DNA from 2 places in the Flavobacterium sp. 9 genome. Region 2 is predicted to be linked to the other one. Evidence: riboswitches for the same ligand, from Rfam matches in the RefSeq annotation. Region 2 holds a riboswitch; the other holds the start of a gene.
The links. Region 2 has a riboswitch for S-adenosylmethionine ahead of CLU81_RS15285 (alpha/beta fold hydrolase). Riboswitches for the same ligand answer to the same signal wherever they lie in the genome.
Positions count from the first base shown of each region.

Region 1 (7,718 bases), 3.6 Mb from region 2:
TGACCCGCGAAGGAGTAACTCGCGAGCAAAAACAGGAATTAATAAGCGGAATAACCAATTTGATTACAGACGTTTTAAACAAAGATCCGCACTTAACTCACGTTGTAATTCAGGAAATTGAATTGGACGATTGGGGTTACGCAGGAGAACAAGTATCAGTATTAAGAGAAAAAGGCATTACAGCCGATAAAAAATAAATATCATGAAAAAACAAACCATAATAGTGACCGGAGCAGCATCTGGAATAGGAAAAGGAATCGCCAAATACTTTTTGGACAGAGGAGATAATGTTGTCATCAATTCATTAACGCCAAGCGCATTAGAAAACGCTTTTAATGAATTTGGAGCAGGAGATAATCTTGCAATGTTTGCAGGCGATGTGAGTAATGTAGAAACCGGAAAACAATTAGTTGCTTTAGCAATTCAAAAATTTGGATCAGCAGATGTATTGGTAAATAATGCCGGAATTTTTGACAGCAAACCATTTTTGGAAGTTGACGAAGCATATTTGGATAAATTTCTAACAACAAACCTAAAAGGAACTTTCTTCACTACACAAGCCGTAATTCCGCAAATGTTAGAACAAAAAGGCGGTGTCGTAATCAATATAGGAACACCGCTAGTAAACCACGGATTGGGCGGATGGCCAGCTTCGGCTCCGGTTTCGAGTAAAGGTGCAATTCACGCATTGACGATTCAATTGGCAGCAGAATTTGGAAAACAAAATATCCGCATAAATACCGTTGCGCCAGGCGTTATCAGAACTCCAATGCATGGCGATAACGCAGATCAAAGTGCAGGTTTACATTTATTAAACCGAGTAGGAGAGATCGACGATGTTGCCGAAATGGTTTATACCGTGGCAAAAAGCAACTTTATTACCGGATCAATTATCAATGTTGACGGAGGTAAAGCAGCTGGACATAATTTGAATTAAGTTGAAAACTTTTGCAATACTAATAGCTTTGATGTCCTGCTTAACGGCAGGACTTAAAGCACAAAATAAAATTAAAATGGAAAATCAACAAGTAGAAATAAAAGCAATTACTGAGGTAGTAGAAAACTATTATTTCAAAGGAATTTATGAAGGAGACGAAATGTTGCTGGGAAGTATTTTTCATCCCGGATCGTTACTTTTTGGTGATGTTAAAGGACAAGCTTACTTCAAAACTGTAGATCTTTATTTGGATGGCGTAAAAAACAGACAAAGTCCAAAAGATTCCGGAAAACCTTTTAAAGGTGAAATTCTGAACATAAAAGTCGTGAATTCAATAGCGATTGCAGAGATTAATGTTAAAATGTACAACTTTAATTATCGGGATTTTTTATCTTTCCATAAGATTGACGGCAAATGGATTATTGTCAATAAAATGTTGACAGACGTTAGCGAATAATTTAAACTCTAAAGCGATGTGGTACAATACAAAAGCGAAGGAACTGTTAGGAATTGATTATCCGATATTGCAAGGACCTTTTGGCGGTAATTTATCAACCGTAGAATTAACAGCAACGGTTTCTAATCTTGGCGGATTAGGCGGTTACGGAGCTTATACTTTAACTCCGCAGGAAATTTATGAAGCCGACAAGCAAATAAAAGCAGCAACGAATAAACCCTATAATATTAATCTTTGGGTTTCGGATCATGATATTCCAGATGGCGGTTTAACCGATGAACAATTCGAGAAAACAAAAGCGCTTTTCAAACCTTATTATGACGAAGTTGGGATTCCGTTACCGGAAAAAGCAGCGCCGTTTCAATCGAGATTTGATAATCAATTGCAAGTTATTTTAGATGTTAAACCAAAAGTTTTCAGCTTTATGTTTGGCGTTCCTTCGGATGATGTTTTAGAACAATGCCGAAAATTAGGAATTGTAACCGTAGGAGCAGCTACAACACTTGACGAAGCTATTTTTCTCGAAAGCAAAGGTGTTGATATGATTATCGCTTCGGGTTTTGAAGCAGGAGGACACCGACCTTCTTTTTTGGCTTCAGCCGAATCATCTGTAACCGGAACTTTTGTTTTACTACAGTTAATGCGCGAAAAAATTAAAACTCCTATTATTGCCGCTGGAGGAATCGCGGACGGAAAAGGAATTGCCGCAGCTTTAACATTAGGCGCAAGCGCAGCCCAAATTGGGACAGCATTTTTAGCCACCGATGAATCGAATGCATTACCAATTCACAGAGAAATGCTGTTTTCGGATGCAGCAAAATACACAACACTTTCACGAGCTTACACAGGAAGACTAGGACGCGGCATCACAAGCCGAATCGCAAAAGATATAATAGGGAAAGAATTAGATGTCCTGCCTTTTCCGTTACAAACGACTTTTATTTCGCCATTGCGAAAAGCAGCGCTAGATCAACAAAAATGGTATATGATATTATTCTGGGGAGGACAAATTTCGCCAATTTTAAAACACACAAAGGCGACAGCATTAATGCATTCCTTAATTGAAGAAACGACAGCTTATTTTGAGGATTTGAGGTTGTAATCTGGTTTTTGTATAAAATTTCATGTCGCTTCTCTGAAGCTTTTTAATATATTATAATTGTTTTTTTCTGTAAATATGATGTCTTTCAGGGCTTAATGTAAGGCTGATGCTATGTCGCTTCTCTGAAGCTTTTTTAACATATAGCAATTGTTCGTGCTATAAATATGATGCCCCTCCAGGGCTGAATAAAATTCCGTTAGGAATGTAATATTTATAGAAAAGAATTTATTAATTTAAGTGGAGCCCCATCAGGGCGATATATAGTTACGATAAAAATAAGCAAACTCATTTCAAAAACGGAATGAGTTTTTTTATGCTTTTTCTACAACATAAAAATGATATTTGATGTTTTTCATCAATCAAGTGTATGAATTTATGTTATAAAATAAGAAAACTTCAAAAGAATTTTTTATAGATAAATATTTATTTTACAGTCATTTATGATATAGAAAATAGGCTGTTTGAATAATTTCTGAAAAAATATTCTTAAACTATACTAATTTTATAGAATTAGTATATATATTTGTATCACAGAAAACTTCTGTATGATACTTATCCAGAAAGACTGAGGGAATAGGCCCAATGATGTCTTAGCAACCTGTTACCGAATAAGGTGCTAAATCCTTCCTGCCTTGCGGGACAGATAAGAAAGATTTCCTCAAAATCTGAATAAGATCATGAATGTTAGAAATTATTTATTTTTTAAAATGAAAACAGACTCAACTTTATACGCGGCTTATGAATTTTTGAATTCAATTTTTGATGCAAATAGTATTGCTGTTTTCCGAATGCGAAAGCATTAAACTCTATCCAATTTCCCTTTAAATAGCATTTGCTAAAATCCATTTTGCATTGGGTTAAAGGAATTCTGTTGTCTAATTTCAACTAAAATAAAAATCATATTATCACTTAAAAATCAAAACAAAATGAAGAAAATACTATTAGGTTTCGCTTTATTTCTTGGAGTTACACAAACTCAGGCGCAAGACACCAGCTTGCAATTAAAAGGAACTGTTGTAGATACAGTTGCGCAATATGTTTATCTCCAGAAATTCCACAATAAAATGTTTACCACAATTGATTCGGTAAAAGTAAAAGACGGAAATTTTAGTTTTAAAACCAAAGTAAAAACGCCTGAATTATACGGTTTAAGCGTAAATACAGAAGACAGTCCATTATATATTTTCCTTGAAAAAGGTCCAATAACTGTAAAATTAAATCCAAAAAAATACTATAGCGGATCTGTAGTTGAAGGTTCTGAAACTCAGAATTTATTCGAAACCTACAGAAAATCGAAAGATGTAGAAATCAGTAAATTCATTACAGAAAATCCAAAATCTATCGTTTCGGCTTATGTTTTATACAGAAACTGGTCGTACAGATTAACGCCGGAGCAAATCACTCAAAATATTGCTTTGCTTGATAAAAGCCTTCAAAGTACCACTTACGTGAAAGAATTAAAAGAACTGGTTACCGTTTTGAACGGATTGGCGGTTGGAAAAAAAGCCCCTGATTTTACCAGCACTAATCCAGAAGGAAAACCAGTTCGCTTTTATGAAAATTTAAAAGGCGGTTACACTTTAGTGGATTTCTGGGCTTCATGGTGTGGACCTTGCCGAAAAGAAAACCCAAATATCGTAGCGGCTTACAAAGAATTTCATGATAAAGGATTCAACATTATCGGAATCTCTTTGGATAAAAAGAAAGAAAACTGGATCAAAGGTATTCAGGATGATAATTTGACCTGGACACACGTTTCTGATTTACTTTTCTGGAACAGCGCCGTTGCTAAATTATATGGTGTAAGAGCAATTCCGGGGAATTATTTAGTGGATTCAAAAGGAATTATCGTAGCAAAAAATCTTCACGGAGAAGAATTACAAACTACGCTTAAAGCACTTTTAGGACAAGCAAATTAATTTTTTAAACGCATAGAAACATAGTTTCTCTTTATATAGATAGGCGTTTTAACAAATCCTGAAACTTCGGGAGAAGCCTTGTATCTAACTCGACAAAGAAAATTTTACCGCAAAGTTCACAAAGGATTACGCAAAGTTCGCAAAGTTTTGAGAATTACGCTTTGCTTTAAGATCACAAAGGGATTGTGTTTAAAGCTTAATTTAATGATATCGAGCTTTGGGATTATGTGTGAAAATCTAGATTTTTTCAAACATCTTTTATTTAGAATAGAATCTATGTTTCTATGTGTTTAAAATACAAACAATAATAAATTTAGTTAATTTAAATGATAAGGAAATGAATGCTATTGAGACAGAAACGAAACCAATTGAATTGGAGTGTTATTTTTCTAAATTCAGAGAAAACACAGTAGGCGTAGATCACACTTTTAAATCGGTTTATGGAAAACAAAATTTGCTGTATGCAGATTGGGTTGCCAGCGGAAGATTATACGTTCCGATCGAGGATATTATGCTTAATAAAATTGGTCCAATGATTGCCAATACGCATTCACTTTCAAGTCAAACCGGAAAAACTTCGACTTATGCTTATCAATATGCCAGAGATGTCATAAAAAAATCTGTTAATGCCAGCCAATCTGATGTTTTGGTTACGACCGGAACCGGAATGACGGCCGCTTTATCAAAACTGCAAAGAATAATGGGCTTGCGAGCAAATGATGATAATGATAAACCTGTTGTTTTTATCACGCACATGGAGCACCATTCTAATCAGGTTTCGTGGTATGAAACCAATGCCGAAGTTGTGATTTTGCCTCCTGATGAAAACAATTTGGTCGACCCGAATATTCTTTCGGAAGAAATTAAAAAATATGCTGACAGAAGTATAAAAATTGGTTCATTTACGGCTTGTTCAAATGTAACAGGAATTATTACGCCTTATCATGAATTAGCTAAAATTATGCATGAAAACGGCGGACTTTGTTTTGTTGATTTTGCTGCTTCGGCGCCATATGTCAAAATCGATATGCATCCAAAAGATCCGAAACAGCAATTAGATGCTATTTTCTTTTCGCCTCATAAATTCTTAGGCGGACCAGGAACTTGTGGTGTTTTGGTTTTTAATGAGCAATTATACAAATCTGATTTTCCGGATAATCCCGGCGGAGGAAATGTAAAATGGACAAATCCGTTAGGAAAATATTGTTATAGCGAGGTCATAGAAGTTAGAGAAGATGGTGGGACGCCAGGCTTTCTACAAGTAATAAGAACTGCCTTAGCTTTAGAATTAAAAGATAAAATGGGAGTTTCAAATATTAAAAACAGAGAAAAAGAATTACTTGATCTTTGTTTTTCCAGACTTCAAAAAATAAAAGGTTTGTCTATTTTAGGAGACCTTAAAACGGATCGAATAGGTTGTGTTTCTTTCGTAATCGAAGACATTCATTATAATCTTATTGTACGACTTTTAAATGACCGTTTCGGAATTCAGGTTCGTGGCGGTTGGTCTTGTGCGAGTACTTATGCGCATTATCTTTTTAATATAAATGAGAAAAAATCAGCAATAATTACAAGTGAACTTTTAGAGAAAAACCAAACCAATAAACCTGGTTGGGTTCGTTTATCACTGCATCCAATTATGACAAATGATGAACTTTCGTTTATCTGCGATGCAATTGAACAAGTTGCTTTACATTCTAAAAAATGGCAGAAAGATTACGAGTATAATTCGGTTACAAATGAATTTGAAAATCCTGAAATTAAAGAAACTATAGCCGAAGAAGTAAATGAATGGTTTAACTTCGAGTAATACATGAGATAAACATTGATAACATAAACCCGATAGTCCCGAAGCCTCGGGATTAAAACCTGTTGGGTTTCTTATTGATAATATTCCGTAGGAATATCTCGTCGGTAGAAAAAAAATGATATTGATTGGAGTTATGTCCTGTAAGGACATCTGACACAAGAATAGATTATGGAGCATTTACCAAACGTTCCTACGGAGCGTATAAATCGCAATTCAAATTTGGTTCAACCGACCAAACATTCCTAACGGAATGAAATTGGTTTCCGAAAAAAAAAGAATTACTTTAGAGATTCGATAATTTTCTCTCTGTGTGTAATTCCCCAATTTACCAATGTTTCGGTTACGGGAAGCACAGATTTTCCATATTCTGTAATTGCATAAGCAACAGTTGCGGGTTTAGTATCTTGTTCCGTTCGGCTTACGAGTAAATTTGTCTCCAGTTCTTTTAATTCCTTACTGAGCATTTTAGCCGAGATTCCTCCAATTTCACGTTGCATTTTCTTAAAATGAATCGTTTGATGCGTTCGATTCGTTAAGAAACGCAGAATCATAAGTTTCCATTTTCCACCCAATACATCCAAACTGTCGCGCATTGCCATAAGTTCTTCTGAACAATTGGCTTCACGAAGTATTCCGTTATCATTAATTTTTGCCATACTAGTTTCTATTTGGTAACCGGTTACCTCGGGTTAACCTATAACAAAAATAAAGCTTTAGCACTATATTTTTGTATAATAAAACAATAAAAATGAAAGCAATTGTACTACAAGAAAACAGAGAGTTTCTTCTGGAAGAAATAGAAATTCCGCAACCTGAAAACAATCAAATTCAGGTAAAAATTATAGCTTCAGGTTTTAATCCGATTGATTATCAAATGACCGAAGACGGATCAGAAAGAAAGCTTTTGCGTTCTCCAATTCTCGGTCGTGAGTTTTCCGGAATTGTCTCAGCAATTGGCACAAACGTAACCGATTTTAAAATAGGAGATGCTGTTTTATGCGGATCAGGAAGTATGGGATCTAATGGGACTTATGCCGAATATATTTCTATTCCTGAAGCCATTGCGGTACATAAACCTTCGAACATTTCTTTCGAAGAAGCTGCGGCAATTCCGTCTGCGGGTTTAACGGCTTTGCAATCGTTTAACCGCATGAACGCTTCTCTTTCGGATTCGGTTTTAATTACAGGCGCTGCGGGCGGAGTGGGCAATATGCTCGTGAAATTACTTATTGCAAATAACTATGAGAATTTTATTGTTACGGCTGGAAATGAAAATAGTATCAATGCCTTACTTGGGCTTGGTGTTAAGCCAGAAAAAATCATCAACTATAAAAAAGAGGAGATCTACGAAACCGCACTTTCTTTAAATGAAAATAAAAACTTTGATTTTGTTGTGGATTTGGTAGGAAACAACACAGCAGAAATTGGCGCGAGACTCCTAAAAACAAACGGAGTTTATGTAGATGTAACTAATTTTTCGACACCAGAATCGC
Region 1 is NZ_PEEU01000001.1:117,946-125,663, reverse strand. Features, by position in the region: gene CLU81_RS00540 (4-oxalocrotonate tautomerase family protein) at 1-197, shown strand, start outside; gene CLU81_RS00535 (SDR family NAD(P)-dependent oxidoreductase) at 203-937, shown strand; gene CLU81_RS00530 (nuclear transport factor 2 family protein) at 1,014-1,394, shown strand; gene CLU81_RS00525 (nitronate monooxygenase family protein) at 1,411-2,496, shown strand; SAM riboswitch class I at 3,046-3,146, shown strand; gene CLU81_RS00520 (TlpA disulfide reductase family protein) at 3,423-4,415, shown strand; gene CLU81_RS00515 (aminotransferase class V-fold PLP-dependent enzyme) at 4,753-6,225, shown strand; gene CLU81_RS00510 (helix-turn-helix domain-containing protein) at 6,504-6,881, opposite strand; gene CLU81_RS00505 (NADP-dependent oxidoreductase) at 6,974-7,718, shown strand, end outside.
Region 1: another riboswitch for S-adenosylmethionine. It lies ahead of CLU81_RS00520 (TlpA disulfide reductase family protein); the one in region 2 lies ahead of CLU81_RS15285 (alpha/beta fold hydrolase).

Region 2 (7,718 bases):
GTTTAAAAAAGAGAATTAATTTAAATAAAATGAAAATGAAAACAATAGCGAATAATATGATTATATGTTGTGAGATGATGCAAATGTGCATCCAAAATCGCTGTTGCCAAAAGTGAAAGAGTAAATCTTTGTTATAGTTAGAACTATAAGCCCTTTTGGTAGCCATCCGAAAGGGCTTTTTTTTTTTCAACACTTTTAAAATTTCAAATTATGAGAACATTAAATTCAATTGCAGTAGAATATTTATTGAGAAACGATTCTCAAAACAACAATAATAAATCTGAAGATGTATCAAGAGAAGTTACAAGACTAAATGTAGAACAAGACATAAAAAGTCAAAAATCATTATTGCTTCTGATGTATAGTCTTGAAGAAGAAGGAGAAGATTTTTTTATACAATAAGTCAATTTCAAAGAAACAATTTCAATAACAATATATAATAGTATTAACAATACCTAAAAAACTAAGATCATGAGCACACAAAAATTTGCAACAAACGCACTACACGCAGGACACGATGTTACTAAAAATGCAGGAACAAGAGCAGTGCCTATTTATCAAACATCATCATATGTATTTAATAATTCAGATCACGCTGCCAATTTATTTGGTCTTGCCGAAGCCGGATTTATCTACACTCGATTAAATAATCCAACAAACGATGTTTTAGAACAACGATTAGCAGCGCTTGAGGGCGGAATTGGAGCTGTAGTTACAGCATCTGGAGCATCGGCAATTTCGACAGCATTTTTGACCTTGCTAAAAGCGGGAGATCATATCGTGGCTTCAAATAGTTTGTATGGCGGAACTTATAATTTGCTGAATGTAACTTTACCACGATTAGGAATTACAACCACTTTTGTAGATCCGTCTAAACCGGAAAACTTCACAAAAGCGGCTAAAGAAAATACAAGAGCATTCTTTGTAGAATCTTTGGGAAATCCAAAATTAGATGTATTAGATCTGAAAGGAATTTCGGCGGAAGCCAAAAACTTCAAAGTTCCTTTTATTGTAGATAATACTGTTGCGACACCATATTTATTAAACCCAATTGAATATGGAGCAAATATCGTGATTCATTCTTTAACTAAATATATTTCAGGAAACGGAACTTCACTAGGAGGTGCTATTATTGACGCCGGAACTTTTGATTGGTCAAACGGAAAATTTCCTGAATTCACAGAGCCGTCTGCAGGATATCACGGATTAGTTTATCACGAAGCTTTAGGAAATGCAGCTTTTATAGCAAAAGCAAGAATCGAAGGATTGCGCGATTTTGGTGCAGCTTTAAGTCCGTTTAATGCTTTTCAAATTATTCAGGGATTAGAAACTTTACCAATCCGAATTAAGAAACATAGCGAAAATGCTTTGGCTTTAGCCTCTTGGTTAGAGAAACAAGATGAGGTAGTTTGGGTAAATTATCCAGGTTTAAAAAACAATAAATATTATGATCTGGCGCAGCAATATTTGCCAAAAGGACAAAGTGGAGTAATTACTTTTGGACTTAAAGGTGGTTTTGAAGCTGCAAAAAAAGTAGTTGATGAAACAAAATTGTTCTCGCTTTTGGCCAATATTGGTGATACAAAATCATTAATCATTCATCCGGCAAGTACAACACATCAACAATTGTCTGACGCTGATCAATTAGAGACAGGAGTTTCAAAAGATTTAATCCGACTTTCTGTTGGAATTGAAGATATCGAGGATTTAATAGCTGATTTGCAAACCGTTTTCGCAAGCGTGACACAATCGCAATACAGCATTAATAAAAATTAGGTTTTTTTGTTTTTTGTTTGAAAAATTGCCTTTAGTAGTGTGAGTTCTACTAGAGGTGATTTTTTATAAAAAACAAATCAATATAAAAGTTTATTCACCATATAAGTGATTTAAGTTCATTTTGTAGAGACGCACAGCAGTGCGTCTAGTTCAAAAACATGTGGCTCCTAAATCATAAACGTTGATAATATTAAATGAACTAAAATCACTTATATGGTTTAATTAACCCCAATAAATTAAAAATTATGTCAAAGCTTAAAATAAATATCATCCTTTTTGGAATTGGAAATATCGGAAGTACTTTGATTAATCAAATTATAGAAAGTCAGGAGTTTTTTCTCGAAAGTAGAAATGTAGACTTTCATTTTCCGATTATCACAAATTCAACAGTAGCTTTTTTTGAGAAAGAAGGCGTTGGATATGCATGGGAAACCAATTTTCTGGAATTGGCCGTTCCTTTTAAAGTGCAGGATATTATTGCATTTGCCAAAGAAAATGAATTTGAGAATCTAATTGCGGTTGATGCAACTGCAAGTGACGAACTTATTCATCATTATAACACATTGATCGAAAACGGATTTAATATTGTGGCGGTAAATAAAAAGGCCAATACATTGCCAATCGACTTATATAAAGAGATTCGATCAAATCTTAAAAAGTATGACAAAGAGTTTTTGTATGAAACATCGGTTGATACCGGTTTTCCTGTTTTACAGACCTTAAGAGATTTGTATTATTCGGGAGAGAAAATTACAAAGATTCGCGGTGTTTTTTCAGATAATCTGAGTTATGTCTTTAACCGATTTGCTACAGAAGAAGCTACTTTTTCTTCGCTTTTAAAAGATGCCAGTTTACTGGGATTAATGCGATCGACTTTTAAAGAAGATTTATCCGGAAATGATACAGCAAGAAAACTACTGATTTTGACGAGAGAAATTGGGAAGGATTTTGATCTGTCAGATATAAAAATCGATTCTTTGCTTAGAGAAGAACATTTAGAAAAAAATGGCATTCTTAATAAAGACGCAGTCGATAAATCGTTCAAAATTGCAAAAATCACACAAGCAGATAATCATGTATTAAGATATGTAGGGGAATTCGATGTAGAGAAAAATACATTAGAAGTCAAATTGGTTTCAGAACCTGTTACGTCAGCAATTGGTCAATTGAAAGGATCTGATACCATTTTTGAAATTTATACCCAATCTTATGCAGATGTTCCCATTGTAATTCAAAGTGCATCGGCATGCAAACAAGCTATTTCAAGAGGAGTAATTACTGACATTTTGAAAGTGGCTGAAAAAATTAAAAATAAAGAAGCAGTTTGGTTGTAAGTGGCTTTTAATAGTAGTTAGTTGTTCTTTGATATTTTGAAACAGGAAAATTTGTAACGTATTTTTTGTAGGTTTTAACGCTCATTTTTGCAAAAGCCAATTTTGTAAGATGTTTTTTAACGTTAAAATGATGTTTTTTAACGTTTTTTAAGATTAATTTGTTGATCCTCACTTGCGTAATTGAAAAAATATTCGCACATTTGTAATACCTCAAAAACACCAAGAAGATAAATTTAGTTTTCTAAATAATAGTTATGTTGATCGGATAAAACCGTTGATGAATTTTATATCTTATTGATTTTGAAGAGAAAAAATAAGTAAAAATAATTCGGCAGTTTCGAGAAGCTTTTAAAGACAAACAAATGCAAGATTTTTTTAAAATAGCAAGTAAATCAAAGATGAATAAATCCCTACAGATGAACAAGATGTTTAACGTCGCACGTATTTGTGTATGCGTCTGTTGATACTAAAAGTATATATAAGTTGTAAAAAACTTAAACCCTTTTGGTATTAAAAACCCAAAAGGGTTTTTTTATTCCATTTGGTTACCATAACAAAGAATTAAAGAAATAGTAAAGATTAAAATACGCAAACTAACTTAAACTTAAATATCATGAGCACAATAAACTACTTAAGAAAAAAACTTTTCAGAAGCAAAATCGAAAGAAATAATCCACCGCCAGTAAACGAGTTAATCCACCCAAGTTTCGGAATAACTGAAACAGATAAAAAAGCGGAGACAAAAGCACCAAATTCATTATTGTTTTTGATGTATTCAAAAGAAAATGAAACTCTTTTCATCTAACTTGAAAAGCACTCATAAATTAGGGTAATACCTGCTTAATTTTACTGGGCAAATTGTTCGGTAATTTTTTGCGTATAATAGTTTTTGGTTGAATTATCTTTAAGAAATTGCAGAATCAGTTTCGATAAAATTTGTTAGTTTAAGAAATAAGTAGTTAATTTGCACCTTTAAGTTCAAAAACGTATTGAAATGTTATAAAGAAAGGACGAGGGATTAGACCCGATGAATCCTTAGCAACCCTTCGTTAAATCGAAGAAGGTGCTGCATTCTACCACGCCCAAACGTGGAAAGATAACAACAAGAATTTTCTAGTTTCACTCTAGTACTTTCTTTCTAATATTTCCACATACAAATCAATTAATAAAAAGATTTGAAATTGGAAAATATACCAAGTCCCATTATAATTCAAGATTTCATCACCGAAAGTGGTGCAACATATCTTTCATTACCGTTAAGTTTTACGCTTTCTGGTTTGCCATTGCATAGCGCACCTATAGTTTTGGTTAATCATGCTTTGACAGGAAACGCTGAGGTAACTGGAGAGAATGGTTGGTGGAATGATTTAATTGGCGAAGAAAAAACAATCGATACCCAAAAATATACTATTCTGGCATTTGATGTTCCGGGAAATGGAAACGATTCGTTTATAATTGAAAATTATCTGGATTTTACTACCAGAGATATCGCCAGAATTTTTATAAAAGGTTTAGAAGCTTTAAATATTAGCCAAGTACATACCATTATTGGAGGTTCTGTTGGTGGAGGAATCGCCTGGGAAATTCTTGCATTAGAACCTAATATTACGCAAAACCTAATTCCCATTGCGACAGACTGGAAATCTACAGACTGGATGATTGCTAATTGCTATTTGCAAGAGCAGATTCTGAATAATTCTTCAAGACCAATCGAAGATGCCAGAATTCACGCAATGTTGTGTTACAGATCTCCTGAATCATTCAAAGAAAAATTTCAGCGTACAATCAATGCCAATCTTTCTGTTTTTAATATAGAAAGCTGGTTGGCACATCACGGTGAAAAACTACAAAAGAGATACCAATTGGCATCGTATAAATTGATGAACCAATTGCTTAAAACCATAGATATTACTAGAAATAGTGACGATTTTGAAACTTTAATGTCCAGAACAAATGCAGCGATTCATATTATCGGAATCAATTCGGATTTGTTTTTTACACCAAAAGAAAATCGGGAAACTTTTCAGGACTTAAAAAAGTTCAAAGACAATGTTTTTTATAGCGAAATAGATTCAGTTCACGGACATGACGCTTTTTTAATCGAGTACAAACAATTAGATCATTTACTTGCCGATATTTTTAAGGCAGAAACAATAGAAAAATAAAATGAAAATATTAAAATTTGGAGGCAAATCGTTATCAAACGGAGAAGGACTTAGTAAGGTAGTTTCAATCATTTTAGATAAAGTAAATCAAGGCGAAAAAATTGCCGTAGTGGTTTCTGCCCGCGGAAATGCAACTGATGAATTAGAAGATATTTTAAGAATAGCTGCTAAAAACGGAAATTACAAACCTTTATTAGAAAGCTTTAAAGCATATCAAACTTCAGATTATCCGCAAGTTGATTTATCAGAAGAGTTTAATATTTTAGATAAACTTTTTGAAGGAGTAAGTCTTATCGGAGATTACAGCAATAAAATCAAAGATCAGATTTTGTCTAAAGGTGAATTGCTTTCAGCTAAATTATTGACTTCAATTTTGGTTGAAAAAGGAATTCCTGCAAATTTTGTTGATACAAGAGAATTACTAAAAACCGATTCTAAATTTGGTGATGCACAGCCTTTAGAACAACTTTCGAAGAAAAATGTAATCAACTATTTCAAATTACATAACGGAGAAACAGTTAATATCGTTACAGGCTTCATTGGTTCTAACAACAACAACGACACAACAACATTAGGAAGAAACGGAAGTAATTATACCGCTTCGTTAATTGCTAATTATTTAGATGCCGAAGAACTTCAAAACTTTACGCACGTTGACGGAATTTATACTGCAAATCCTGATTTGGTTGCCGATGCTAAAAAAATTGAATACTTATCATTCAATGAAGCGAATGAATTAGCCAATTTTGGAGCAACAATTCTGCACGCTAAAACGATAATTCCGTTATTAGAAAAAAATATTCCGCTTCGTATTTTAAATACTTTTAATCACGAAAATCGCGGAACTTTAATTACTTCAGATTCTGCTAAAGAAGGAATTAAAACACTTTCTGTGTTAGAAAATGTTTCTTTGGTAAATCTTGAGGGTCGTGGATTACTTGGAAAATCAGGAGTTGACGCTCGTATTTTTAAAGTTATGGGCGATCATAATATCAGTGTGAGTATCATTTCTCAAGGTTCTTCAGAAAGAGGAATTGGATTGGTCGTTGCCAAAGATAAAGCGACTCTTGCAATGGTAGAATTAGAGAAAGAGTTTGAAAACGACTTTTATTCTAAAGATGTAAACCAAATTACAGTAACAGATAATGTTTCGGTAATTTCGATCATTGGTCAGGATTTAAGTACTTTCCACAAGCCTTACACAGCATTAATTAAAAACAAAATAGTTCCAATATTATTCAACAATACGGTTACGGGTAAAAATGTGAGTTTGGTTGTTAAAAAAGAAGAACTGAACAAAGCTTTAAACGTAATTCACGGAGAAATCTTTGGAGTTTCTAAAAAAATCAACATTGCTATTTTCGGTCATGGATTAGTTGGAGGAACTTTGATTAATCAAATTTTAGAATCGGCTGCAGCGATTGAAAAACGTAAAGATGTAAAACTGAATGTTTTTGCAATTGCAAATTCTAAGAAGTTACTTTTGAATAGAAATGGCGTAACTTCAAACTGGAAAAATGATATTGCAAGCAAAGGAGAAGCTTATACGATCAAAGATATTATCGCTTATGCAAATGAATATCATTTAGAGAACTTAATTGCGATTGATAATACAGCAAGTGCAAGTTTTGTTGAGAATTATATTCCGCTTATCGAAAGCAGTTTCGATTTAATTTCATCTAATAAAGTAGCCAATACATTAAGCTATGGTTTTTATAAAGAATTGAGAAAATCATTAACAGATAATCAGAAAAATTATTTATACGAAACTAATGTTGGTGCAGGATTACCGCTAATTGATACGATAAAATTATTGCATCTTTCTGGTGAAAACATCACGAAAATAAAAGGAGTTTTCTCAGGAACATTAAGCTATTTATTTAATAATTTCTCTGCGAAAGATGCTCCGTTTAGCGAAATTTTGCAAGAAGCAATTGACAACGGATATACAGAACCAGATCCGCGTGAGGATTTATGCGGAAATGATGTGGGAAGAAAATTATTGATTTTGGCAAGAGAATTAGATTTGCAAAATGAGTTTGAAGAAATTTCAATTCAAAACCTAATTCCGGAACATTTACGTGAAGGAAATGTTTCTGATTTCTTGACAAAACTAAAAGAATTTGATCCAATCTATGAGAAAATAAAAGCCGATCAAAAGCCAAATCACGTATTAAGATACATTGGTGAATTGTCTGGAGATTTGCAAAACGATAAAGGAATCCTGGAAGTAAAATTAGTTTCAGTTCCATCAGATACAGCTTTGGGCGGATTAAAAGGTTCAGATTCTTTCTTCGAAATTTATACTGAATCTTATGGAGATCGTCCAATCGTTATTCAAGGAGCCGGTGCAGGTTCTGCGGTAACAGCGAGAGGTGTATTTGGAGATATTTTGAGATTATCTGATAAAGGGTAATTGATTTTAGTCCCGAGGCTTCGGGAG
Region 2 is NZ_PEEU01000001.1:3,692,442-3,700,159, forward strand. Features, by position in the region: gene CLU81_RS15265 (hypothetical protein) at 211-402, shown strand; gene CLU81_RS15270 (O-acetylhomoserine aminocarboxypropyltransferase/cysteine synthase family protein) at 472-1,776, shown strand; gene CLU81_RS15275 (aspartate kinase) at 2,022-3,110, shown strand; gene CLU81_RS15280 (hypothetical protein) at 3,724-3,915, shown strand; SAM riboswitch class I at 4,105-4,213, shown strand; gene CLU81_RS15285 (alpha/beta fold hydrolase) at 4,292-5,275, shown strand; gene thrA (bifunctional aspartate kinase/homoserine dehydrogenase I) at 5,277-7,691, shown strand.